Linked DNA regions of Urbifossiella limnaea. The protein of the gene in region 1 binds, or shares a complex with, the protein of each later gene. Links are inferred from orthologs where the notes say so. Each region holds a gene or a part of one and is shown in the gene's direction. Other genes may lie near its edges. The genes, in order: pheT and pheS.

Evidence for each region.
Region 2: the proteins of pheT (region 1) and pheS are in contact, whole or in part, in a crystal structure (PDB 6P24), measured with the Escherichia coli proteins. The link is inferred for Urbifossiella limnaea from one-to-one orthologs.

The regions. Positions count from the first base shown.
Region 1 is NZ_CP036273.1:2,632,682-2,643,106, forward strand. The notes cover bases 3,002-6,103. They hold pheT (phenylalanine--tRNA ligase subunit beta), read left to right. Parts: upstream 3,002-3,346; coding sequence 3,347-5,860; downstream 5,861-6,103. Other genes in these bases: rpsJ (30S ribosomal protein S10), read right to left, coding at 3,002-3,172; ETAA1_RS10620 (PEP/pyruvate-binding domain-containing protein), read right to left, coding at 5,933-6,103. Also shown: rpsS (30S ribosomal protein S19), read right to left, coding at 1-264; rplB (50S ribosomal protein L2), read right to left, coding at 418-1,296; rplW (50S ribosomal protein L23), read right to left, coding at 1,389-1,754; rplD (50S ribosomal protein L4), read right to left, coding at 1,796-2,626; more of rpsJ, read right to left, coding at 2,840-3,001; more of ETAA1_RS10620, read right to left, coding at 6,104-8,398; ETAA1_RS10625 (TraR/DksA family transcriptional regulator), read right to left, coding at 8,443-9,138; ETAA1_RS31800 (hypothetical protein), read right to left, coding at 9,209-9,370; ETAA1_RS10635 (M20 family metallopeptidase), read right to left, coding at 9,501-10,425.
Region 2 is NZ_CP036273.1:1,855,569-1,865,689, reverse strand. Bases 4,116-6,913 are described here. They hold pheS (phenylalanine--tRNA ligase subunit alpha), read left to right. Parts: upstream 4,116-4,897; coding sequence 4,898-5,929; downstream 5,930-6,913. Other genes in these bases: ETAA1_RS07370 (acyl-CoA desaturase), read right to left, coding at 5,888-6,814; ETAA1_RS31625 (hypothetical protein), read left to right, coding at 4,658-4,834; ETAA1_RS07380 (hypothetical protein), read right to left, coding at 4,373-4,582; ETAA1_RS07385 (hypothetical protein), read right to left, coding at 4,116-4,311. Also shown: ETAA1_RS07400 (threonine synthase), read left to right, coding at 1-1,145; ETAA1_RS07395 (hypothetical protein), read right to left, coding at 1,157-1,735; ETAA1_RS07390 (slipin family protein), read left to right, coding at 1,977-2,819; more of ETAA1_RS07385, read right to left, coding at 2,878-4,115; ETAA1_RS07365 (hypothetical protein), read right to left, coding at 6,918-7,769; ETAA1_RS07360 (Clp protease N-terminal domain-containing protein), read left to right, coding at 7,990-8,481; ETAA1_RS07355 (GNAT family N-acetyltransferase), read right to left, coding at 8,506-9,042; ETAA1_RS07350 (GNAT family N-acetyltransferase), read right to left, coding at 9,062-9,529; groL (chaperonin GroEL), read left to right, coding at 9,819-10,121.

The DNA.
Region 1 (10,425 bases):
GCCCTTCGCCTTGCCGCCGCTGTGACCCTTGAACGTCCGCGTCGGCGAGAACTCGCCGAGCTTGTGGCCGATCATGTCTTCGGTGCAGTAGACCCGCAGGAACGACTTCCCGTTGTGCACGAGGAACGTCGCGCCGATGAACTCCGGGACGACGGTGCAGTCCCGCGCCCAGGTCTTGATCGGCTCCTTGTTCGGCCCCTGCTTCTCGACCTTGCCGAGGAGCCGGAGGTCGACGTAAGGACCCTTCTTCAGCGACCGGCTCATGCGTCGTCCCGCTCGTGTCCTGCCAGGCTCGCCAAACACACACACCGGGCGTCACGAACCCGGGACTGTGTAACGTAGGCAGGCCCACGCGGACCGGCCACCGGATTTCTACTTCAGCGGCGAAGCCCGCACGCCGGGCGGGCCTCAGCTCACTTAACTGCTCTTCTGGTGCTTGCCGCTCGGGCGCCGCCGCAGGATGGCGCCGCCGCCGGGCTTGCGGTCCTTGCGCGTCTTGCCGCCCTTCGACAGCACGCCCGTCGGGCCCTTCGGCTGGCCGCCGCTCTTGCTGCGCCCCTCGCCGCCGCCCATCGGGTGGTCGATCGGGTTCATGGCCATGCCGCGGTTGTGCGGCTTGCGGCCCTTCCACCGGTTCCGCCCGGCCTTGCCGAGGCTGATGTTCATGTGCTCGGGGTTCGACACGCTGCCGATCGTCGCCCGGCACTTGCTCGACACGCGGCGGATTTCCCCGCTCGGCATCGTCAGCTGCGCCCAGTCCTTCTCGCGGGCGCTCAGCGTGGCCGAGCACCCGGCGGAGCGGCAGATCTGACCGCCGCGGCCGGGGGTCAGCTCGACGTTGTGGACGGCCATGCCGAGGGGCACCTTCCACAGCGGCATGCAGTTGCCCGGCTTCGGCTCGACGGCCTCGGTCTCGCCCGAGATGACCTTGTCGCCGGCCTTCATCCCGACCGGGGCCAGGATGTAGCTCTTGGCGTTGTCGTACTTCTCGTCCTTCGGGTATTCGATGAGCGCGATGCGGGCGCTGCGGTTCGGGTCGTACTCGACCGAGATCACCACCGCCTCGACGCCGTCGCGCTTCCGCTTGAAGTCGATCTGGCGGTACATCCGCTTGTGACCACCCCCACGGAACCGGGTGGTGGTGATGCCGTGGTGGTTCCGCCCGCCGCTCTTCTTGATCGGCGACAGCAGCGACTTTTCCGGCTTGTTGACGCCGGGGAACGTGCAGTCCGCGAAGTCGGACACGCTCCCGCCGCGGCGGCCGGCGGAGGTCGGCTTGTATTGCTTGATGCCCATGTCTTGCTCTCAGCTATCGGCCGTCGGCGTTCCGCCGACGGCCGGGTGCCTCGCCGCCTGGCTGACAGCTGACCGCTGACAGCCGCCGCCGGTCAATAGAACTCGATCTTGTCGTCCGGGTGCAGCGCCACGATGGCTTTCTTCCAGGCCGGCAGCGAACCCTCTTCCTGGCGGAACCGGCGGGTCTTCCCCTTCCGGTTCATCGTCCGCACGTCGGTGACGCGGACGTTGAACAGCTCCTCGACCGCCTTCCGGATCTGCGTCTTGTCGGCGATCGGGTTCACCTGGAAGGTGTACGCGTTGTACCGCGTGCTCTGGTGGGTGCCCTTCTCGGTGACGAGGGGCTTCAGGAGCACTTGGTACGGCCGCAGCTCGATCCCCGGCTCGCCGTGGACGCACGGCTTGCGGGCGGCGAGCTTCCGCACGTACCGCTTCGGGTGTGGACGGGGACGCGGCATGACGCTTCTCCACTCCGGGGCGAACCCGGAGCCTCCGGGTGCTACTTGGCGGCGACCTTACGGGCGGCGATGCGGGCGGCCCGGCCGCGGCGCTTGATCGCGGGCTTCTCGGCCTTCGGGGCCGCGGTGGCGGTCGCCGGCGGCTTGATGAACGCCTCGAGCGCCGCCTTCGTCACCAGCAGCCGCTTCTGCCGAAGCACGGTGTAGCAGTTGAACTCGGCGACCGGCAGCACCTTCACGCCCTCGATGTTGCGGGCGCTGCGGTACACGTTCTGGTCCAGCCCGTTGGTGCCGATCAGCACCGTGGTGTCGGCCAGGGTCACGTCCTTCTCGCCGCCCTCGGTCGTCTTCTTGCCGACCTTCAGGCTCTTGAGCAGGCCGAACACTTCCTTCGTCTTCGGGGCGGCGAGAGCCAGCTCGTCGAGGACGACGATCTCCTTGTCCACGATCTTCGACAGCACGGCCATCCGGTTGGCGGCCTTCACGGCCTTTTTCGGGAGGCGGTAGTAGTAGTCGCGGGGCTTCGGCCCCTTCGCGGTACCACCGCCGCGCCGCTTGTTCGTGCGCTTGGTGCCGGCGCGGGCGTTGCCGGTGCCCTTCTGCCGGAACAGCTTCTTTGTGCTGCCGGCCACTTCGCCGCGGCGGAGGGTGCTGTGCGTGCCGGCCCGCTGGTTGGCCAGGAACATCAGCACGGCTTCGTGCATCAGCTGCTTGCTGATCTTGCCGCCGAAGTCCTTCGGGTCGACCGTGATCGACCCCACCTCGGCCCCGGCCTTGTTGACCACGGGGACGGTGATGGCGGTCGTGTACTCGGTGACACGCGAGGACGCGGGAGCCTTCGCGGCCCCGTTGGCGCCGTTCAAGTCGGCCATGGGGGAACCTCATCTCGACCCCGCCTGACCGGTTGCCCGGTGAGCCGCATATTTGGTTCAGTTGCCCGAACCGCGGCGAAGCTGGGTCGTCCTGCACGAGAACCGCCCGCCGAACTGTCCACCCCGGAGGGGTGCCGCGGCGGGCGGGACTAATTTCTTAGCGGCATCCGGGTGGGAGTCAAGCACCCGGCATCGTTTTTGTGCCGCGATGGCTCAGCCGCCGGTGATGACGCGGATCTTGATGTCCACGCCCGGGGGCAGGTTGAGCCCCTTGTTGAGCGCCTCGATGGTCTTCTGCGTCGGCTTGAGGATGTCGATGAGCCGCTTGTGGGTGCGGATCTCGAACTGCTCGCGGCTCTTGCGGTCGATGTGCGGCGACCGCAACACCGTGTACCGTTCGATGCGCGTCGGCAGCGGAATCGGCCCGTGAACGTCGGCGCCGTTGTCCCGGGCCGTCTGCACGATCTCGCCCGCGGTGCGGTCGAGAACCTCGTGGTCGTACCCTTCCATCCGGATGCGGATGCGCTCGCTCTGGTTGGCCGCCACGTTGCCCCCTGTCGCCGCGGACCGCTCGGTCGCCGGGAAATCGGAAGGTGGAACATTATTCGCGGCGCCGCAGGGCGGCAAGGCGCGGGCCGAACAATCGTAGCCGGTCGTCGTACGGTCGCCGGCCGCGCCCCCGCTGCTACCATGACGGTTCCCCGCTACCGGAACCTCGCCATGCTCGTCCCGCTCTCTTGGCTCCGCGACCTCGTTGCGCTCCCGGCCGACCCCGCGATTCTGGTCGAGCGTCTCACGCTCGCCGGCCTGGAAGCCGCGGGCGTGACGGTGTTCGGCCTCCCCGTTCCGACCGGCCTGCGCGTGAAGCCGGAACGCGCCGGCCTGGTGTGGGAGCGCGACAAGGTTGTGCTCGGCAGGGTGCTGAAAATCGAGAAGCACCCCGACGCCGACAAGCTGAAGCTGGTGACGATCGACTACGGCGCGGCCGAGCCGAAAACCGTGGTGACCGGCGCGCCGAACATCGCCCCCGGTCAGAGCGGCATGAAGGTCGTGCTGGGCCTCCGCGGCACGAAGTATTTCTACGCCGACAAGGAGGGCAAGAAGGCCGTCTTCACCCTGGAGCCGAAGGCACTCCGCGGCATCATGAACGACGCGATGTGCATGTCGAACTACGAACTGGGCATCTCCGACGAGCACGAGGGGATCATCCTCCTCGACGACGCCGACCCCGCCCCCGGGACGCCGGTCGCGGACGTGCTCGGTGACGTGGTGGTCGAGCTCGACGTGCTCCCGAACATGGCCCGCTGCCTGTCGCTGATCGGCATCGCCCGCGAGGTTGCGGCCCTCACCGGCGCCGCCACCACGATCGCTGAACCCACGGTGCAGACGATCGCGGACCAGATCGCCGGCAAGGTGTCGGTCGAGATCGCCGACCCGAAGCTGTGCGGTCGCTACACGGCGACAATCATCCGCAACGTGACGATCGGCCCGGCCCCGCGCTGGATGCGGTCGCGGCTCGACGCTGCGGGCATGCGGCCGATCTCGAACGCGGTGGACATCACGAACTACGTGATGCTCGAATACGGCCAGCCGCTCCACGCCTTCGACTACGACGCCCTCGTGGCGCGGGCCGGCGGCAAGGCGCCGGTCATCACGGTGCGGCCGGCGAAGGCGGGCGAGAAGCTGAAGACGCTCGACGGCCAGGACCGCGAGTTGGGGCCGGACAACCTCGTCATCGCCGACGCCGCCGGGCCGGTCGCGCTGGCTGGGGTCATGGGCGGGTTCGACACCGAAGTCACGGCGGCGACCAAGTCCATCCTGCTGGAGTCGGCGGCGTTCGACTTCGTGAGCGTGCGCAAGACGGCGCGGCAGTTCACACTGTTCAGCGAGGCGAGCACGCGGTTCGCCAAGGGCGTCCACCCCGAGCTGGCGAAGCCGGCCGCGGTCCGCGCCGCGGAGCTGTTCCGCACCCTGGCCGGCGGCGAGGTGCTGAGCGGAATCGTGGACAGCTACCCCGCGCCGGTGCCGCCGCAGGTGATCGACCTGACGCCCGCCGCGATCCGCCGCGTTCTCGGCTTCGACATCCCGCCCGCCGAAGTCGTGCGCGTGCTGTCGGCGCTTCAGTTCCAGGTTGAGTCGAAGGGTGAGGGCTGGCGCGTGGCCACGCCGCCGACGCGGCTCGACATCCAGGCCGGTGTCGCCGACCTGATCGAGGAACTGGCCCGCGTCTACGGCTACGACCACCTGCCGGACACGCGGCTGTCGCAGCCCCTGCCCGAACAACTGGGGAATCGGCCGCTGGAACTGGAGGAGCACGTCCGCGACCTGCTCGCCGACCAGGGCTTGCAGGAGTGCATCACCTACTCGCTGACCGGGGCCGCGACGGAAGGGAAACTGTCTACGGGTCGGTCGCACGTCGCGCTGTTGAACCCGATCAGCCCCGACCGCGGCGTGATGCGGACGACGCTGCTGCCGGGCCTGCTCGAAGTCGCGCAGCGGAACCTCCTGGCGGCCGACGCCGTGAGCCTTTTCGAGATCGGCGTCGTGTTCCTGCCGGTGGCCGGTCAGCCGCTTCCGGCCGAGCCGCGGCGGCTGGCGCTGGTGCAGAGTGGCCGCCGCACCGCCGCCGCGTGGGACGACCCACTCGGCACCAAGCCGGCGGCGTTCGACTTCTTCGACCTCAAAGGCGTAATCGAGGCGCTCACGGCCGACCTGCACCTGTCGGCGTCGTTCCGCACCGCGAAGGGCCTGGCGCACCTGCACCCGGGCCGGGCCGCGGAGGTGGTCGTGAACGGCGCGGCGGTCGGGGCGATCGGCGAACTCCACCCGACGGTCGCGGCGAGCTTCGGACTCGGGGAGCGGGCGGTTCAGGTGGCCGAGCTCGATCTCGACGCGCTGCTCGCGGCAGTGCCGGTGCGGTTCCCGTACCGGCCGTTCCCGACGGTGCCGCCGGCCAAGCGCGACGTGGCCGTCATCGTGCCCGCCGACACGCCCGCGGACGCGGTGCTGGCCGAGATTCGCGCCGCCGGCGGCGACCTGTTGACGGGGGCGGAACTGTTCGACGTGTACACCGGCGACCGCATCCCGGCCGGCACCCGCAGCCTGGCGTTCGCGCTGGTGTACCAGCCGGCCGACAAGACGCTGACGGACAAGGAAATCGACAAGGCCCACCAAAAGATCGAGGGTCGGCTCCGGCACGTCCTCAAGGCCCAGATTCGCGGGAAGGATGTGTGATGGTGGTGTTGCCGCTTGCGGCTTAGCGCTGCAGGACGCCAAGCCGCATGCGGACTCGCCCCCGTGCCCTGTTCACTCCAGCACCGTCACCGTCCCACACCCACCGTCGACGCGCACCCGTTGCCCCGTCCGTAGCCGCCGCACCGCGCCCGGCAACCCGGCGACCGCGGGCAGGCCGAACTCGCGCGCCACGATCGCCCCGTGCGACAGGACGCCGCCCGTCTCCATTACCAGCCCCGCGGCGCGCGCGAAGAGCGGCACCCACGCCGGGTCGGTGGAGGGACACACCAGCACGTAGCCCCCCTCCGTCGGCGGCGCCGTCGGCTCTGTCAGCACCAGCGCCGGCCCCTCGGCGGTCCCCGCGGACAGTGCCACGCCGGTGAGCACGTCGCCGCCGTCGGGCGCGGGGAGGGGCCGGCCGATCGCCTCCAGATCGTCGCTGAACAGCACCGGCGGCACCTCCAGCGACAACTCCGCCTGCCGCCGTTTTCGCCGCTGCGCGATCCCCGGTGCCAGGTCCGTGTAGCAGTCCGCGATGACGAGCGGCAGTTCGTCGGGCAGCAGGTAGAAGACGCCGCCGTGGAAGCCGTAGCGGCGGTCGATCGTGACCAGCGCCCGGCGGATGACGGCGTACCCGAGAAGTAAGTAGTGCTTCGCCGCCTCGCGGAGTCCGAGGTACGTCCGCAAGCGATTCACCCACACGCCCGCCTGCGCCTTCGCGGTGCCGGTCAACTTGGCCTCGGCGGCGACGCGGTCCCAGGATTCGGTCGCGCCCGCCGGTTGCGACCGGTGGCCGTCGCCCGACCGGACCAGCGCGTCGAGTTGGTGCGGCACCTCGGCCCAGCGCGGCTGGCTCAGTTCCATCTCGTTCGGGCCGCGGTGGCCGAACCGCTCCAAGAATTCCTCCCGGCCCAGCGTACCCGCGGCCAGGTCGCGCAGCCCGCCGGCGAGGTGCGCGTCCGCGGGCGGCTGTGCCCCCAGGCTCAGCTCGCCGACAGCCGCGCGGGCCCGTTCATCTCCCATCGCCGGCTTGAGCCGCTCGACCAGTGTGCTCCAGCACAGATCGGCGAAGACCGTAGGTTTCAGGCTGTGCCGGGCGAAGTCCACGAGCGTCCGCTGCGTCCACTCCTGGACCGCGGCGACGAGTGCGGACGACGGCACCCGCGCCCAGTCGCGGGCCAGCGCCTCCCGGGCCGCCGCCACGAACGGCGGCACGATCTCGGTCGTGAACCGCTCCGCAAACGTCTCCGCCTCGCGCTTCGTCCGCGACATCAGCCGCGTCAGCCGCCACACCGTCGCGGGCAGCCGTAGCCACCCCATCAGCCCGCCGCCGGCCAGCGGGTTGAGCGTCGGCTTGGGGTCGAGCGCCTTCCGCGGGTCGGCCTTGAGCGCGGCGAACGGGTACTCGAACGGCGGGTGCGCCCCCTGCATCCGCGGCATCCGCGACAGGTTCGCCATCGGCCGGCCGGCGACCAGGTCGAACGCCGACAGCGCCCCCAACCCCGGGTCGGGCGGCGCCCCCAGGTCGCGGTTCATGGCCCCGAACCCGCCGTCGGCCGCGAGTAGCCGTTGAACAACCCCCCACGTCATCGGCGTCGGCGCCGGTAGTACCTCGCTCAGGTTGTAACGCACCCACACCGTGCCGCCTGGGGCCGCCTTCGCCCGGAGGTCCTCCACCGACTCGCGGAGCGCCGTCTCGCGGTCGGCCGCGGTGGCGACGGTGATCGGCCGCGACTGCAGCAGGTACACCCGGCCGCCGGCGACGGCCCACTCGATGTCGCGCGGCTCGCCGTCGAACGCCTCCACGCGCCGGCCCAGGTCGGCGAGTCGTGACAGCTCGCTGTCACTGAGGCAGAAGCGGGCGCGGTCGGCGTCCGACACCGCTTCTTCGCCGGCGACACCGACGCGCACGTCCTTCGCCCCGAGCCGTCGGTCGAGGACGGCGCCGCTGTCGCGGTCCAGGGTGAAGCGGTCGGGCGTGACGCGGCCGGACACCACGACCTCGCCGAGCCCCCACGCCGCTTCCACCAGCATCCGCCGGCCGGTGGTATCGAGCGGGTCGCGGGTGAACAGCACGCCGGCCGCGTCGGCCGGCACCAGTTCCTGCACGACGACCGCCATCGCCAGGTCTGAGTCGTCCACGCCCTGCTTCGCCCGATACGCCTTCGCCCGTTCGGTGTGGAGCGACGCCCAACAGCGCTCCACCGCGTCCAGAACGGCGTCGAGGCCCCGGACGCCGAGGATCGTTTCCTGTTGGCCGGCGAAGCTGGCTTCGCTGCCGTCCTCGCCGGTGGCGCTGGACCGGACCGCGACTGGGCAATCGCCCAATTGCCGCAGGTATTCCGCGAAGCTGGTGACGAAGGCGGCGTCTGAGTGAACGCCGGTCGGCTGTAGGCGGCGGTAGGCGTCGGTGGTGACGACGAACCCGGGCGGTACAGGCAGGTCGGCGGCGATGGAGCGGCCGAGCGAAAAGCCTTTGCCGCCGACGCGGGGGGCGTCGGCGGCAGTAACGGAGAGGAAGGGGAGCAGGTCGGACATGCGGCAATTCTAGGCACGGACCGGTCGCGGCGTGGGGCGGGCACTCAACGCGGCCGCTTTGCCGAACCGGAGCGCTTGTTCGCCGGGAAGCCGCCGACCGCGCCGCCCGAACTGCCGGCGTGCGCCCCGTCGTCCTCGGCGGCGCCCTCCGTCCGCTCGTCGAACTGGCCGCTGCCCATCGCGCTTTCGAGATTCGATACGTCGGCGGGATTGCCGCGGCCGGAATTAGTGCCAGCCAGTCCGCCTTCGGGGCCACCGCCGCCGGGCGTCCCGGCGGCGTGAACGTCGTCGTTCTGGACGCCGTCGATGTCGGTGTCGTCGAGGGTGGACTGCCAAGCCGTGGGCCGGCCGGAGTTCAGGTTCACCGCCGCGCCGCTCTGCATCTTCGCCGCGCAGCCGACGCAGTGGCGGACGTACGGCAGCGCCTCCAACCGCTCCTCGCCGATCGCCCGGCCGCACGCCTCGCAGGTGCCGAACGTGCCCGAGTCGAGACGGTCCAGGGCTGCCTGCACCTCACCCCGCAGGTGTGCTTCGTTCTCCAGCAGCGTGGCGTTCAGTTCCTGATTGTAGACCTCGGACCCCACGTCCCCGAGGTGTAGGGGAGCGTTCGAGAGTCCGCCCGCGCTCTCGCCGCCGGTCGGCGTGCGGACTTGCTCTTCGAGCCCGGCGGCGGTCGCCCCGACGCGGTCGGCCAGGGCGCGGAGTTGCGTGCGAAAGCGGTTCGTCCTGGTCTTCGTCATGGCGGGGTACTCCGGTTCGGCCCGCCCGGGCCGGCGGGGCGGGCGGACACGGTTGCACCCGGCGTGCCGCTTACTTCTTCTTCGCCGCCGGCTTCTTCTTCGCCGTCGGAGTCGGGGTCGCCGCCTTCGCGGCCGGCTTGGCGGCGGGCTTCTTGCCGCCCTTGCCGAAGATCGCCTCGTACCCGCTCCCGAACTTCCCGTCCTCGGCCATCCCCATGCGAACGATGCTCACGGTGTTCCCCCTTGACCGGTCTCCCGGTCCCGAGCCCGGCCGCGGCTCACGTTCCCCAGCCGTTCCGACGCCGTCCGTGTGATGGGGTTACTCTAATGCGTCGGCGCCGGATTGTCACGTCGGGATGGGATCACTTCGCGCACGCGAAGCGGAACAAGATTTCCGCCGCGGGGTCGAGCTGTGCCAGGTCGATCCACTCGTCCTTCGTGTGCGCCTGGGCGATGTCACCGGGGCCGAACACGACCGCCGGAATGCCGCCCCCCGAGAGGGTCGAGGCGTCGGTCCCGTAGGGCACGGCGTGAACCTCGTGCCGGCCGGCGACGGCGTCGATGGCGGCCCCGAGGCGCGCGGCCAGTTCGCCGGAGCGGGCTGGGTCGAGCGGCGGGCACGCGGCGTGTGACTGCAAGAGCGTGAACGGGAAGTCGATAACGGGGTCGGCCTTCAGGAACGCCTCCAGGTCGGCGGCCGCGGCCTGGGCCGTTTCGCCCGGAAGAAGCCGGCGGTCGATGTCGATGCGGCACACGTCTGGCACCGTGTTCGGGCTGACGCCGCCGGTGATGCGGCCGACCGACGTGGTCCGCGGCCCGAGCGACGGGTGCGGCGGGCGGGCTTGCAATTCCGTCGCGTATCGCTCGATCGCGGTAAGGATGCGCGCCATGCGGTAGACGGCGTTCACGCCGTTCTCGGGGCGCGAGCTGTGGCACGCCCGCCCGGCCGTCTCCGCGACCCAGCGGACGACGCCTTTGTGCGCGCTGACGATGTTCAGGAGCGTCGGCTCAGCCACGACCGCGGAGTCGGCCGCGAGGCCGCGCGTGACGAGCTCTTGGACGCCCAGAAAGGTGTGTTCCTCGTCCACGGTGTAGGCGAGGGTGACGCGTGCCGACCCGGCCGGTTTCTCGCGCACGAGCCGCTCGAACGCGGCGAGCATGACGGCGGCGCCGCCCTTCACGTCGCACGCCCCGCGGCCGTAGAGCCTGCCGCCCTCGACACGAGCGGCGAACGGCTCGACCGTCATGGCGTCCACCGGCACCGTGTCCTGGTGGCACTCGAAGACC
Region 2 (10,121 bases), 780 kb from region 1 along the record:
ACGGCCGGCCCATCTGGGTCCGCTACCACCTCGACCGCATCCGCGACGCGGTCACGCCCGCGGACATCGCGAGGCGGCCGCCGTCGCTGTGGCGCTACCGCGAACTCCTGCCGCTCCCGCTCGACGTGGAGCCGGTCACGCTCGGCGAGGGGATGACGCCGCTGCTGCCGTGCCCGCGGCTCGGCAAGGAACTCGGCCTGTCCCGGCTGCTGGTCAAGGACGAGAGCCAGCTCCCCACCGGTAGCTTCAAGAGCCGCGGGCAGACGGCGTGCGTGAGCATGGCGAAGTGGCTCGGGGTGACGCGCGTCGCGCTGCCGACGGCCGGGAACGCCGGCGGCGCCGCGGCTGCGTACGCCGCCCGCGCCGGGATGGAGTGCTACATCTTCATGCCCGCCGACACGCCGGTCGTGAACCAGTTCGAGGCCCACCTGTACGGGGCGAAGGCGTACCGCGTCAACGGCCTCATCAACGACTGCGGCAAGATCGTCAAGGACGGCGCCGAGCGGATGGGCTGGTTCGACCTGTCCACGCTGAAGGAGCCGTACCGCATCGAGGGGAAGAAGACGATGGGCCTGGAGCTGGCCGAGCAGCTCGGCTGGACGCTCCCGGACGTGATCTTCTACCCCACCGGCGGCGGCACCGGGCTCGTCGGCATGTGGAAGGCGTTCCAGGAGCTTCTGGAGCTGGGCTGGATTGCGAAGGACACGAAGCTGCCGCGGTTCGTGTCGGTGCAGGCCGAGGGGTGCGCCCCGATCGTCACCGCGTTCGACAAGGGCGAGCGCTTTGCCGACCTGTTCCCGAACGCGAAGACGGTGGCGAGCGGGCTGCGGGTGCCGGTCGCGGTCGGCGACTTCATGATCCTCGACGCCATCCGCGCCAGCGGCGGCCTGGCGGCGACCGGCCGCGAGGACGCCATCGGCCCGTGGATGCGGCGGGCGAGCACGGCCGAGGGGATCGGTATCTGCCCGGAGACGGCGGTCTGCTTCGACGTACTCGAGCGGCTGGTGAAGGACGGAACGGTCGGCCGCGACGAGTCGGTGGTGGTGTTCAACACCGGGGCGGCGCCGAAGTACCTGGAGGCGCTGCCGGCCGAGCTGACGAGCCTCGACAAGGACCACATCGACTGGGCGGCTCTGGGCGGATGATCTGGGCGTCGTTACGCCGCAGGCGGCACTCGCCGTCGCGACCGGCGCCACGCCCACAGCCCAAGGCCGGCGACCCCCACGGGTGCCAGCACTCCCAGCGCGCAACACATGGTTGTCGAAGACACCGGCGGGGCGTTTGACGACACCAGCAGTAGCCTCACGCCGTCCGCCGCGACGTCGGCGCGATAACTCAGCGTGACTTCCGTCCGACGGTCGAACGAGTCGAGCCGGCCGCTGTTGTAGTTGTGCTGGGTCGCCTGGCCGATCGTGTTCTCCTTCACCTCCAACCAGGCTTTGTCGGGAACCCCACCGGGGACACGGGCCAGGTCGGCGGCGCGAACCGCGTAGACGCTGAACCGGTTGAACCGCTCGCCAGTGGGGTACACCACTTCCAGCGCTTCACCCGCGTTCGCCCTGCGGACGCCGTGCCGCTCGTCGTGGAGGAACGTCAGCACACCGGGCGGCTCGGATTCGACGGTGACCGTGAGGCGAACCGGCACGTACCGCAGCGGCAGTGGGTAGAACCCGGCGTCCGCACGGGCGGCCGCGGTCCACGAAAGAACTGCCAGTAAGGCGACGACCCGGGCCATGACGTTCTCCGGCGGCGCGACGGGACACCACCACTACGACGCGCGAACCCGGCGGCGTATTCCCGGCTCCTGTCCGCCAGGGCGGTCGCAGGCGGTCTGAAGAACCGCGGCCAATGTGTACTCCGGGACGTTGAACGGCACCCGGGTCGATTTCACAAATCGAAGCCGCCGATCCTTCGAATCGGTCAGCCTTCGCGGCCGCCCCCCAACACAACACCACGGCCCCGAGGAGGGCACGACCATGACCGCAACGAAGGACATCATCATCCGCGACACCCACCGCGGGCTGAAGTACGTCGACGGCGTTCTCGCCGAGGTGCTTCCCCCGGGCCGGCACGAGCTGCCGCGGCGGCGGCTGTTCCGCCGCACGCCGAAGGTGGACGTGACCGTCGTGGACCTCCGCAACCGCGACCTCACCATCAAGGGGCAGGAAATCCTGACCGCCGACAAGGTCGCCATCCGCGTCAGCATCCTGGTGCAGTTCGCGGTCGTGGACCCGAAGGCGGCGGTCCAGGCCGTGGCGAGCTACGAGGACCGGCTGTACACCGACGTGCAGCTGGCCGCCCGCCGCAGCCTGGCCGCGATGACGCTCGAGGACATCCTCACGAACCGCACCCGGCTCAGCGACGACATCCTCCGCGAGGTGCAGGGCGCCGCGGCGGGCTACGGCGTGGCGATCGGCCGGGCCGACGTGAAGGACCTGGTGTTCCCGGGGAACCTCCAGGACATCATGAACAAGGTGCTCGCCGCCGAGCGGACCAGCGAGGCGCAACTGGTCGAGGCCCGCACCCGCGCCGAGGTACAGCGGATCGACGCGCAGACGAAGGCCGACGCCGGCCGCATCCAGGCGACGGCGGACGCCGAGGCGGTGCGGACGCGGGCCGAGGCCGACGCCGCGGCGACGCGGACGCGCGTGGAGGCGGAGCGGGCCGCGCTGGAGGAGCGGAGCAAGGCGGCGGCCGCGTTCACCACGCACCCGGCGCTGCTGCGGCTGGAGGAGCTGACCGCGCTCAAGGAGCTGGGGAAGAACGCCAACGCACGGATTTACCTCGACTTCGCGGAGGCGAAGAACGGGGAGGAGTGAGCGGGTCCGCCGCTTGCGGCGTAGCGGGGCGTGCCCCGCTACGCCGCAAGCGGCGGAACTATTCCCCCGCCACCCGCTGCAAATCCGCCCGCGTTCCCTCGTAGGTCGTGGCGAACGCCAGCACCTCCGGGTCGGGCGCCACCCCTTCGGCCGCGCACGCCTGCGAGTAAATCGTCGGCCACCAGTTGGCGTGCTCGGTCAGCCCCTGCTCCTTCACCGTCGTCCAGTTGCTCAGGACGTGGCTCCACGCCTTGTCACCGTAGTCGAGCGCCTCCTTCAGGCTGCCGAACTCGGGGACGTACCACTGCCGGCCGATCTGCGAGTGCAACACCTCGTCGGCCCAGTCGAAGTCCTGGATGGTCGCCATCAGCGGCAGGCCGCTGTCGCGGGCCACCTCGAACTCGTAGCGCTTGCCGGTCCGCGGCATGAGTCCCTGCTCGATGAAGTACAGGACGCCGTGCCTCTCCATCGGGCTGCACTCGGTGTTCAGCCGGTACGACCAGTTGAACGTGATGCGGGCCTGCGTCCAGTCCACGCCGAGGGCCGTAAACCCGACCTCGCCCATCATGGCGTGCCGGGCCTCGTCCCACAGCTGGCGGCTCATGTCGCGGTAGTAGCCCCACGGCTTGCCGGGCGTCTGGGTGATGATGCTTGCCATCATCTCGGGCACGTCGATCTCGCGGAGCCGCTTGTAGAGCATCATCAGCGCCTTGGCCCGCGCCGGCTTCGCCTCGTCGTACAGGAACGCCTCCGCGTTCACCCCCTGATTCCACGGGTCGGTGAACCGCTCGTCGCGCTTCGGCACGGGGTCGTACTGGTAGGGAGTCTTGGAGTAGCGACGCGGAAGCCCACCCGTTGCAACGGATGGGCTTTCCGCGGTTCCATCCAGCCCGCCCGCTACAGCGAGAAGTTGGCGCAGCAACTCGGTGAGTTCCGGCGTCCGGTCCGTGTGCGGCAGGCCGGTGGCGAACATGCCGAAGTCGCCCATCTCCTCCAGCTCAAGGCGTGCGAACTTGAGCACGCGCCGGCTCGGTGCGTCGGCCAGGGGGTTGGTGTCCTCCATGTACTGCCACGTCGCCGAGCCGAGCGCGGGGATGGCGACGTGGTGCACGCCGTTCAGCAGTTCCTCCGTCGTCGGCGCGCACAGAATCTCATCGAAGAACGCCTCCAGGGCCGGGTGCGGCACGTCCTCCAGGCCCAGCGGCGGCTCGCGCATCTCGCCGATGCGCGTCCGCAAGGCGGTGGCGTGCTCGGCGCACAGGTGGGCGTGGTGCGCGAACGCCGTCTTCAGCTCGTAGATCGGCTCGGCGGTGATGCGGGCGGTCAGGAGGTGGTGCAGCCGGCGGAAGGCGTAGTGGAACCGCTTCAGCCGGCGGACGCACTCCTCGACGGAGAGGCCCGGCTTCGCCGCCTCCTCTACCGAGCAGAGGCCGGCGAGCGGTGGGAGATTCTTGTACGACGTGTAACCGGCGAGCGGCTTCGGATCGGGCATGGCGACGGCTCCGCGGGTGCCCGGGTAGTGTACACGGCGCGGATGCATAGCTCGGAGGGCGTCACCCGCCCAGCTTGCCGCCTTCCGGCCAACACGCCCTCACGTCCTCGACGGTCGTCTCCACGCCCTGCGCCCGGATGGCGTCGCAAACCTGCTGCGGTGTTGCCTCCGGGCCGAGGTGGGCGTGCGTCTCGCACACCAGCCGCGGCAGGCCGGGCACGGTGTGGTCATTCAGCTCGTCGCGCGTCGGTTCGGTCGTGATGTCCAGCACGGGCACTCCTCCTGACAGGGGACGGCACACGGATTGCAAAACCCGGTCCGTTCCGACCCGTATTCGGAGGACGACATGAACCCGTTCCACCCGCCGGGGACGCCCGGACCCGGACAACCGACGATCGACCCGCCGACACTGCCGCCAGAATCGGTGCCGCCGCGCGACCCCGGCAGCCCGGCCATCCCGCACCCGGTGCAGCCGCCGTCGCCGCCGGCCCCCGAGCCCGGCCCGCCGCCGGCGTACGGGTGATTCACGCCGCGGCCTCACGTCGTATTCTGTCCTTCTCCCCGAACGACGGCGGACGAAGGACGAGTGACGACCATGGACGAGTTGAAGACCCTGGAAGCCGCCGCGCTCGCCGAGCTGGCCGCGTGCGCCGACGAGCCCGCCCTCCGCGCCTGGTACACTAAATACTTCGGCGACAAGGGACTGATGAAGGCGGCACTAGCCGGGATCGGTCGCGTTGCGAAGGAGCTAAAAGCGGCTTACGGGCAGGAGGCCAACCGCGTCAAGGTGGCCTTGCAAACCACTTATGACGCGGCACTGGCGAAGGAGAAAGCGGCGGCCCTCGAAGCGGCGCTCACCACCAACCCGCTCGACGTGACGCTCCCCGGCCGCACCCGGCTGCGCGGCCGGCTCCACCCGGCGACGCAGATTCTGCGGCAGGTCACGCGCGTGTTCGCCGACATGGGGTTCGAGGTCGTCCGCACCCGCGAGGTCGAGACGGACGAGCTGAACTTCGAGTGCCTGAACATGCCGGCGCACCACCCCGCCCGCGACATGTGGGATACGTTCTTCACCGACCGGCCCGGCGTGGTCCTGCGGACGCACACCAGCCCGGGTCAAATCCACGTCATGCGCGCCGCCGCGGGGAAGCCCGTGCGGGTGATCCTGCCGGGGATGTGCTACCGCAACGAAGCCATCAGCACCCGCAGTGAGATCCAGTTCCACCAGGTCGAGGGGCTCGTTATCGGCGACGGCGTGACGATGGCCGACCTGAAGGGGACAATCACGGCGTTCGCGCGGCGGATGTTCGGCCCGGAGCGGCAGGTGCGCATCCGCAGCAGTTACTTCCCGTTCACCGAACCGAGCATCGAGGTGGACATCGACTGGCCGAAGGACGACCCGAACCGCGACCGCCTCACGAAGGGCACCGGCTGGCTCGAGATCATGGGCGCCGGCATGGTGCATCCGAACGTGCTGCGCGCCGGCGGGTACGACCCGGACAAGGTGACGGGATTCGCGTTCGGCATGGGGCCGCAGCGGATGCTGATGCTCCAGCACGCGATCGACGACATCCGGCTATTCTGGCAGAACGACCTGCGCTTCCTGCGGCAGTTCTGATGGCTGAAAGCCGACCCGTTGCGACGGATGGGCGGCTTTGGGGCGCCGCACCCGCCACGCCAGGCCGACGCGCTCCAGCGCCCAGATCGTGTACCAACTCACGTCGGCCTGCCACCAGCGGAAGCCGTGCCGCGCCGAGGTCGGGAAGGCGTGGTGGTTGTTGTGCCACCCTTCGCCCATCGCCAGCACCCCGACGAGCCAGTTGTTGCGGCTGGAATCGGTGGTCGGGTACGGCCGCGAGCCCCACACGTGGGCGACGGAGTTCACCGCGAACGTCGCCTGCTGCGTCACGAAGTGCCGCACCAGCCCGCCCCACAGGAAGCCCAACAGCGCGTCCGTGGGCGTGCCGCCGATCAGGTACGCGACCGCGGCCGGCAGCGCGAGACCGAGCAGGTACCATTCGAACCAGTGGCGGTCGATGAATGCCAGGTCGCGGCGGCGCGTCAGGTCGGGGACGGTGCGCGGGTCGTAGCGATAGTCCTGCGTGAGCCAGCCCATGTGGGCGTGCCAGAAGCCGCGCCAGCCGCCGCCGTCGAGGTGCGGCGAGTGCGGGTCGCCGGGGCGGTCGCTGTGGCGGTGGTGGTCGCGGTGGGTGGCGATCCACCAGAACGGCGAGGCCTGCCCCGCCATGCACCCGAGCACCATCAGCGCCCACTCGACTGGCCGCGGCGTGGCGAACGCGCAGTGCGTGAACAGCCGGTGGAACCCGACGGTGACGCCGAGCCCGGACGCCAGCGCCATCAGGAACGCCGCGACGGCGACGTGCAGCGGCAACCCGTAGACCACAGCGGCGACGACGGCCGCGGGCACACCGACGAGGGGGAGGAGTTCGTGCGCCCAGCGGATCAGACCCGCGCGGCTTGGGGAAACGAGTGGTGACGGCACGCGAGCAGCTCCGGTCCGGGGTGTGGACGATACCACCTCGTGGCCCAGGCCGCCACACCACCCCCAGACGTGCGTCCGACTGGTCGCCACCGCCAGCCGAAACTCACGGCGCCGGGCTGACCGTCCGCACGGTGTGGAGTGGGAACAGCTTCCACCCCGCGTCCACCTCGCCGAGCAGTCCGAGCAACAGGCCCGTCTTGCCGTCGCGCTCCCGAGTCAGCGGGAATGCGATCAGCCGCTGCGGGCCGTCGGCGGGGGTCAGCTCTGCGGCCGCGGTTTGCGTGTTCGCGTCCACCGCGACGAGCTCCAACTTCTTGAACGCTGCCGCGTCCAGCTTCAGCGGCGAACCCTTCCGCAGCGGCAGGTCGTCGGCCAGCCACTCGGCCGCGCCTGCCGCGTAAAGCGCCTTCAGGTTCCGCACCGCGTGCGTCGGGTTCATCGCCTTCGGCTGCTCCACCGTCACCGCCCACGCCGCGCCCGCCGGCCGCACCGGCAGCGGCACCGCCCCGGCGAACACGAGCGACCGAAAGCCGTCCTTCCCGCCGCCGGCGAACTTCCCGGCCGCGCTGTCGAGCGCGCACGTGTTGATCCCCTTGAACTGCAGCGACCCCGCCAGCGGCGCCGGCAGCCCCTTCACCGCCACGGCGACAGCCACCTTCGCGTAGTCGTACCGGACAGCCTCCACGGCCCCGAGTGGGATCAGCGTCGTTACGCCCTTCTGGAACGTGGTCGAATCCGGCTCGCGCAGCTCCAGAGCCGCCGGGGCGTCCTTCGGGCCGCCGAGCCAGCCGAGCCGCCGCACGCCGCCGGTGAACCGCACGCCCGTCAGCGCCTGCTCCTTGCCGGTCGCGTCGGTGAGAGTTGCGGCCCGGCTGTCGTCCTTCGCCGGCTGACCGACAGCGACGGCGGCGCCGAGCAGAACCCACCCCGCCGCGCGGACGCTCCGCCCCGTCATGGTGTGCCTCCGAATCAGGGCCGACCTGAAAACATCGGCCGGCCGCTCATCCTCAGTGCCGGGCGGAATTGCGGCAAGGAAAAAACTGGTCTGATGGTTACGGAGCCGCCTTGCGGGTCGGGTGCGAGCGCGACATAATCCACCCAACCGGACGACGCCCGGCGAACCCGCCGGCACGACGGTTACCCCGTCACCCGCTCGGAACGGAAACGGTCGAACTGTGGACGACATCTTCCTGCCCAGCGGCCGCCTCAGCCCCGACATCCTGGACGAGGCCACGGCCACCGTCCTCCGGGAGTCGCTAGCCCACACCCGGGCCACCAACTGGGACAGCGTCCGCACCCCGCACCTGTTCATGGGCCTGCTCGCGGCGCCGGATTCGGGCGTGTCGAGTTGGGCCGGCCGCCTCGGCGCCGACCTCCCGGGCCTACTTGACCAGTTCCGCGACCTGTTCAACCAAGAGAACGCGGAGCCGGTTCCGCCGCTCCTGCTGAACCGCGAGTTCCTGTCCGACAACGTGATCCGGCTACTCCGCGACGCCCACGGCCGGGCCGCCGACTCGGGCCGCGACCGCGTGACCCCGATGGACCTGCTCATCACGCTGTTCACGACGCCGAACAGCATCGTGGCCGAGTGCTTCGAGCGGATCGGCGTGACGGCGGCGAAGCTGACCGAGCTAGCCGTACTGGCGGAGCGCCAGGCGCCGGCGTAATCCGGGCGTGCAGTTGCCGTGTCGTTAGCCGGGGGCGCAAGCCCCCGGTTTCGTTTTGCGACGCAACTCAAACCGCGCTCCGCCCGGCTCTGCCGCCGACCCTGCGGGCGTGAACCCCACCTTTTCCAGCACCCGCACTGACGCGGGGTTGGCCCACTCCGTTTCGGCCGCGATCACCTCCACCCCCGGCTGGCCGAACGCCCAGCGAACCAGGCCGTTCACCATTTCCGTCGCATACCCGCGCCGCTGGAACTCGGGCAGCAGCGAGTAGCCGATCTGAACCGCTCCGTCTTGCGGCGGCCCGAGGAACCCGCCCCCGCCGACCAGCACTGGCGGACCGGCGTCGCGGGCCAGGGCGTACCAGCCGAACCAGCCGACGCGGTCGGGTGCGGCTTCGAGCCAGCTCAGGAAAAGCGGCAGTGCGTCGGCGGCGGATTCCGGGGGCCAGTTGTCGGGCACCACGGCGTCGAGTTGGCGGGCGAACTCGCCGCGGTCGGCGAGCTCCGCACGGGCCAGCGCGACCGTGGCTGGCACCAGCGTCAGGCGGTCCGATACGATCATCGCGTGCAACTCCTGAGTTCTACGCCAGCGCCTTGCGGAACACGACCTTGTCGTCGCCAGCCTTATAGAACTCGCGGATGCGGGCTTCCTCATCGTACCCGAGCGCCCGGTAGAACGCCCGCGTCCGCTCGAAGGCCGCCAGTCCCGATGTCTCGATCAGGAGCACCCGGGCACCGCGGGTCGACAACTCCCGCTCGACGTGGCGCACCAGAGCCGCGCCCCGCCCCTGCCGTTGGCGGTCCGGGTGGACGGCGAGCATGTACAAGTTCCACGTCCCGTCCGTCATCCGCTCCGGGGCGTAGTACGCCACACCCACCGGCCCGATGTCGTCGTCGGTCAGCCACACGTGGTCGGGACCATTCTCACCGGCCAGACTCCCACGCAAGACGGCGGCGACATCGTCGGTCGCTTCGGGAGGGAATAGGCCGGACGCCACAGCCAAGGTGAGGATGGCGGCGGTGTCGTCGGACGTTGTCGGGCGAATCATTCCGAACTCCGGTTGGATGGCGGCGTCCCACCCCCCGACACGTCAACGCTGCGACGGGTTCGCGGTGCAACAACCCGAATCCTGCCTCACTGCGGCCCCTGCCAAAACCGATCCTCCCCCCAGCGTCGGCCGCTGCCACAATGGCACTAGCAGCCATCCGCGGCTTACAAGCATCCGTCGCAATCCCTTCCCAAAAAACACCTTGCGCCACCACATACGCCGCGGCACCCGCTTTGCTGTGGGGTAGGTCACCGATTCTCTTTCGTACCACCCTGGGCGGATCGAACCGATGGCAGCCAAGCAACTCCAGTACGCCGACGACGCCCGGCAGAAGCTCCTCGCCGGGGCCAGCAAGCTCGCCCGCGCCGTCCGCTCCACCCTCGGGCCGCGCGGCCGCAACGCTGTCCTCGACAAGGGCTGGGGCGCCCCCAACGTCACCAAGGACGGCGTCACCGTCGCCGAAGACATCGAGCTCAACGACCCGTTCGAGAACATGGGCGCCCAGCTCGTCAAGGAGGCCGCCAGCAAGACCTCCGACATCGCCGGCGACGGCACCACCACCGCCACCGTGCTGGCCGAGTTCATCTTCCGC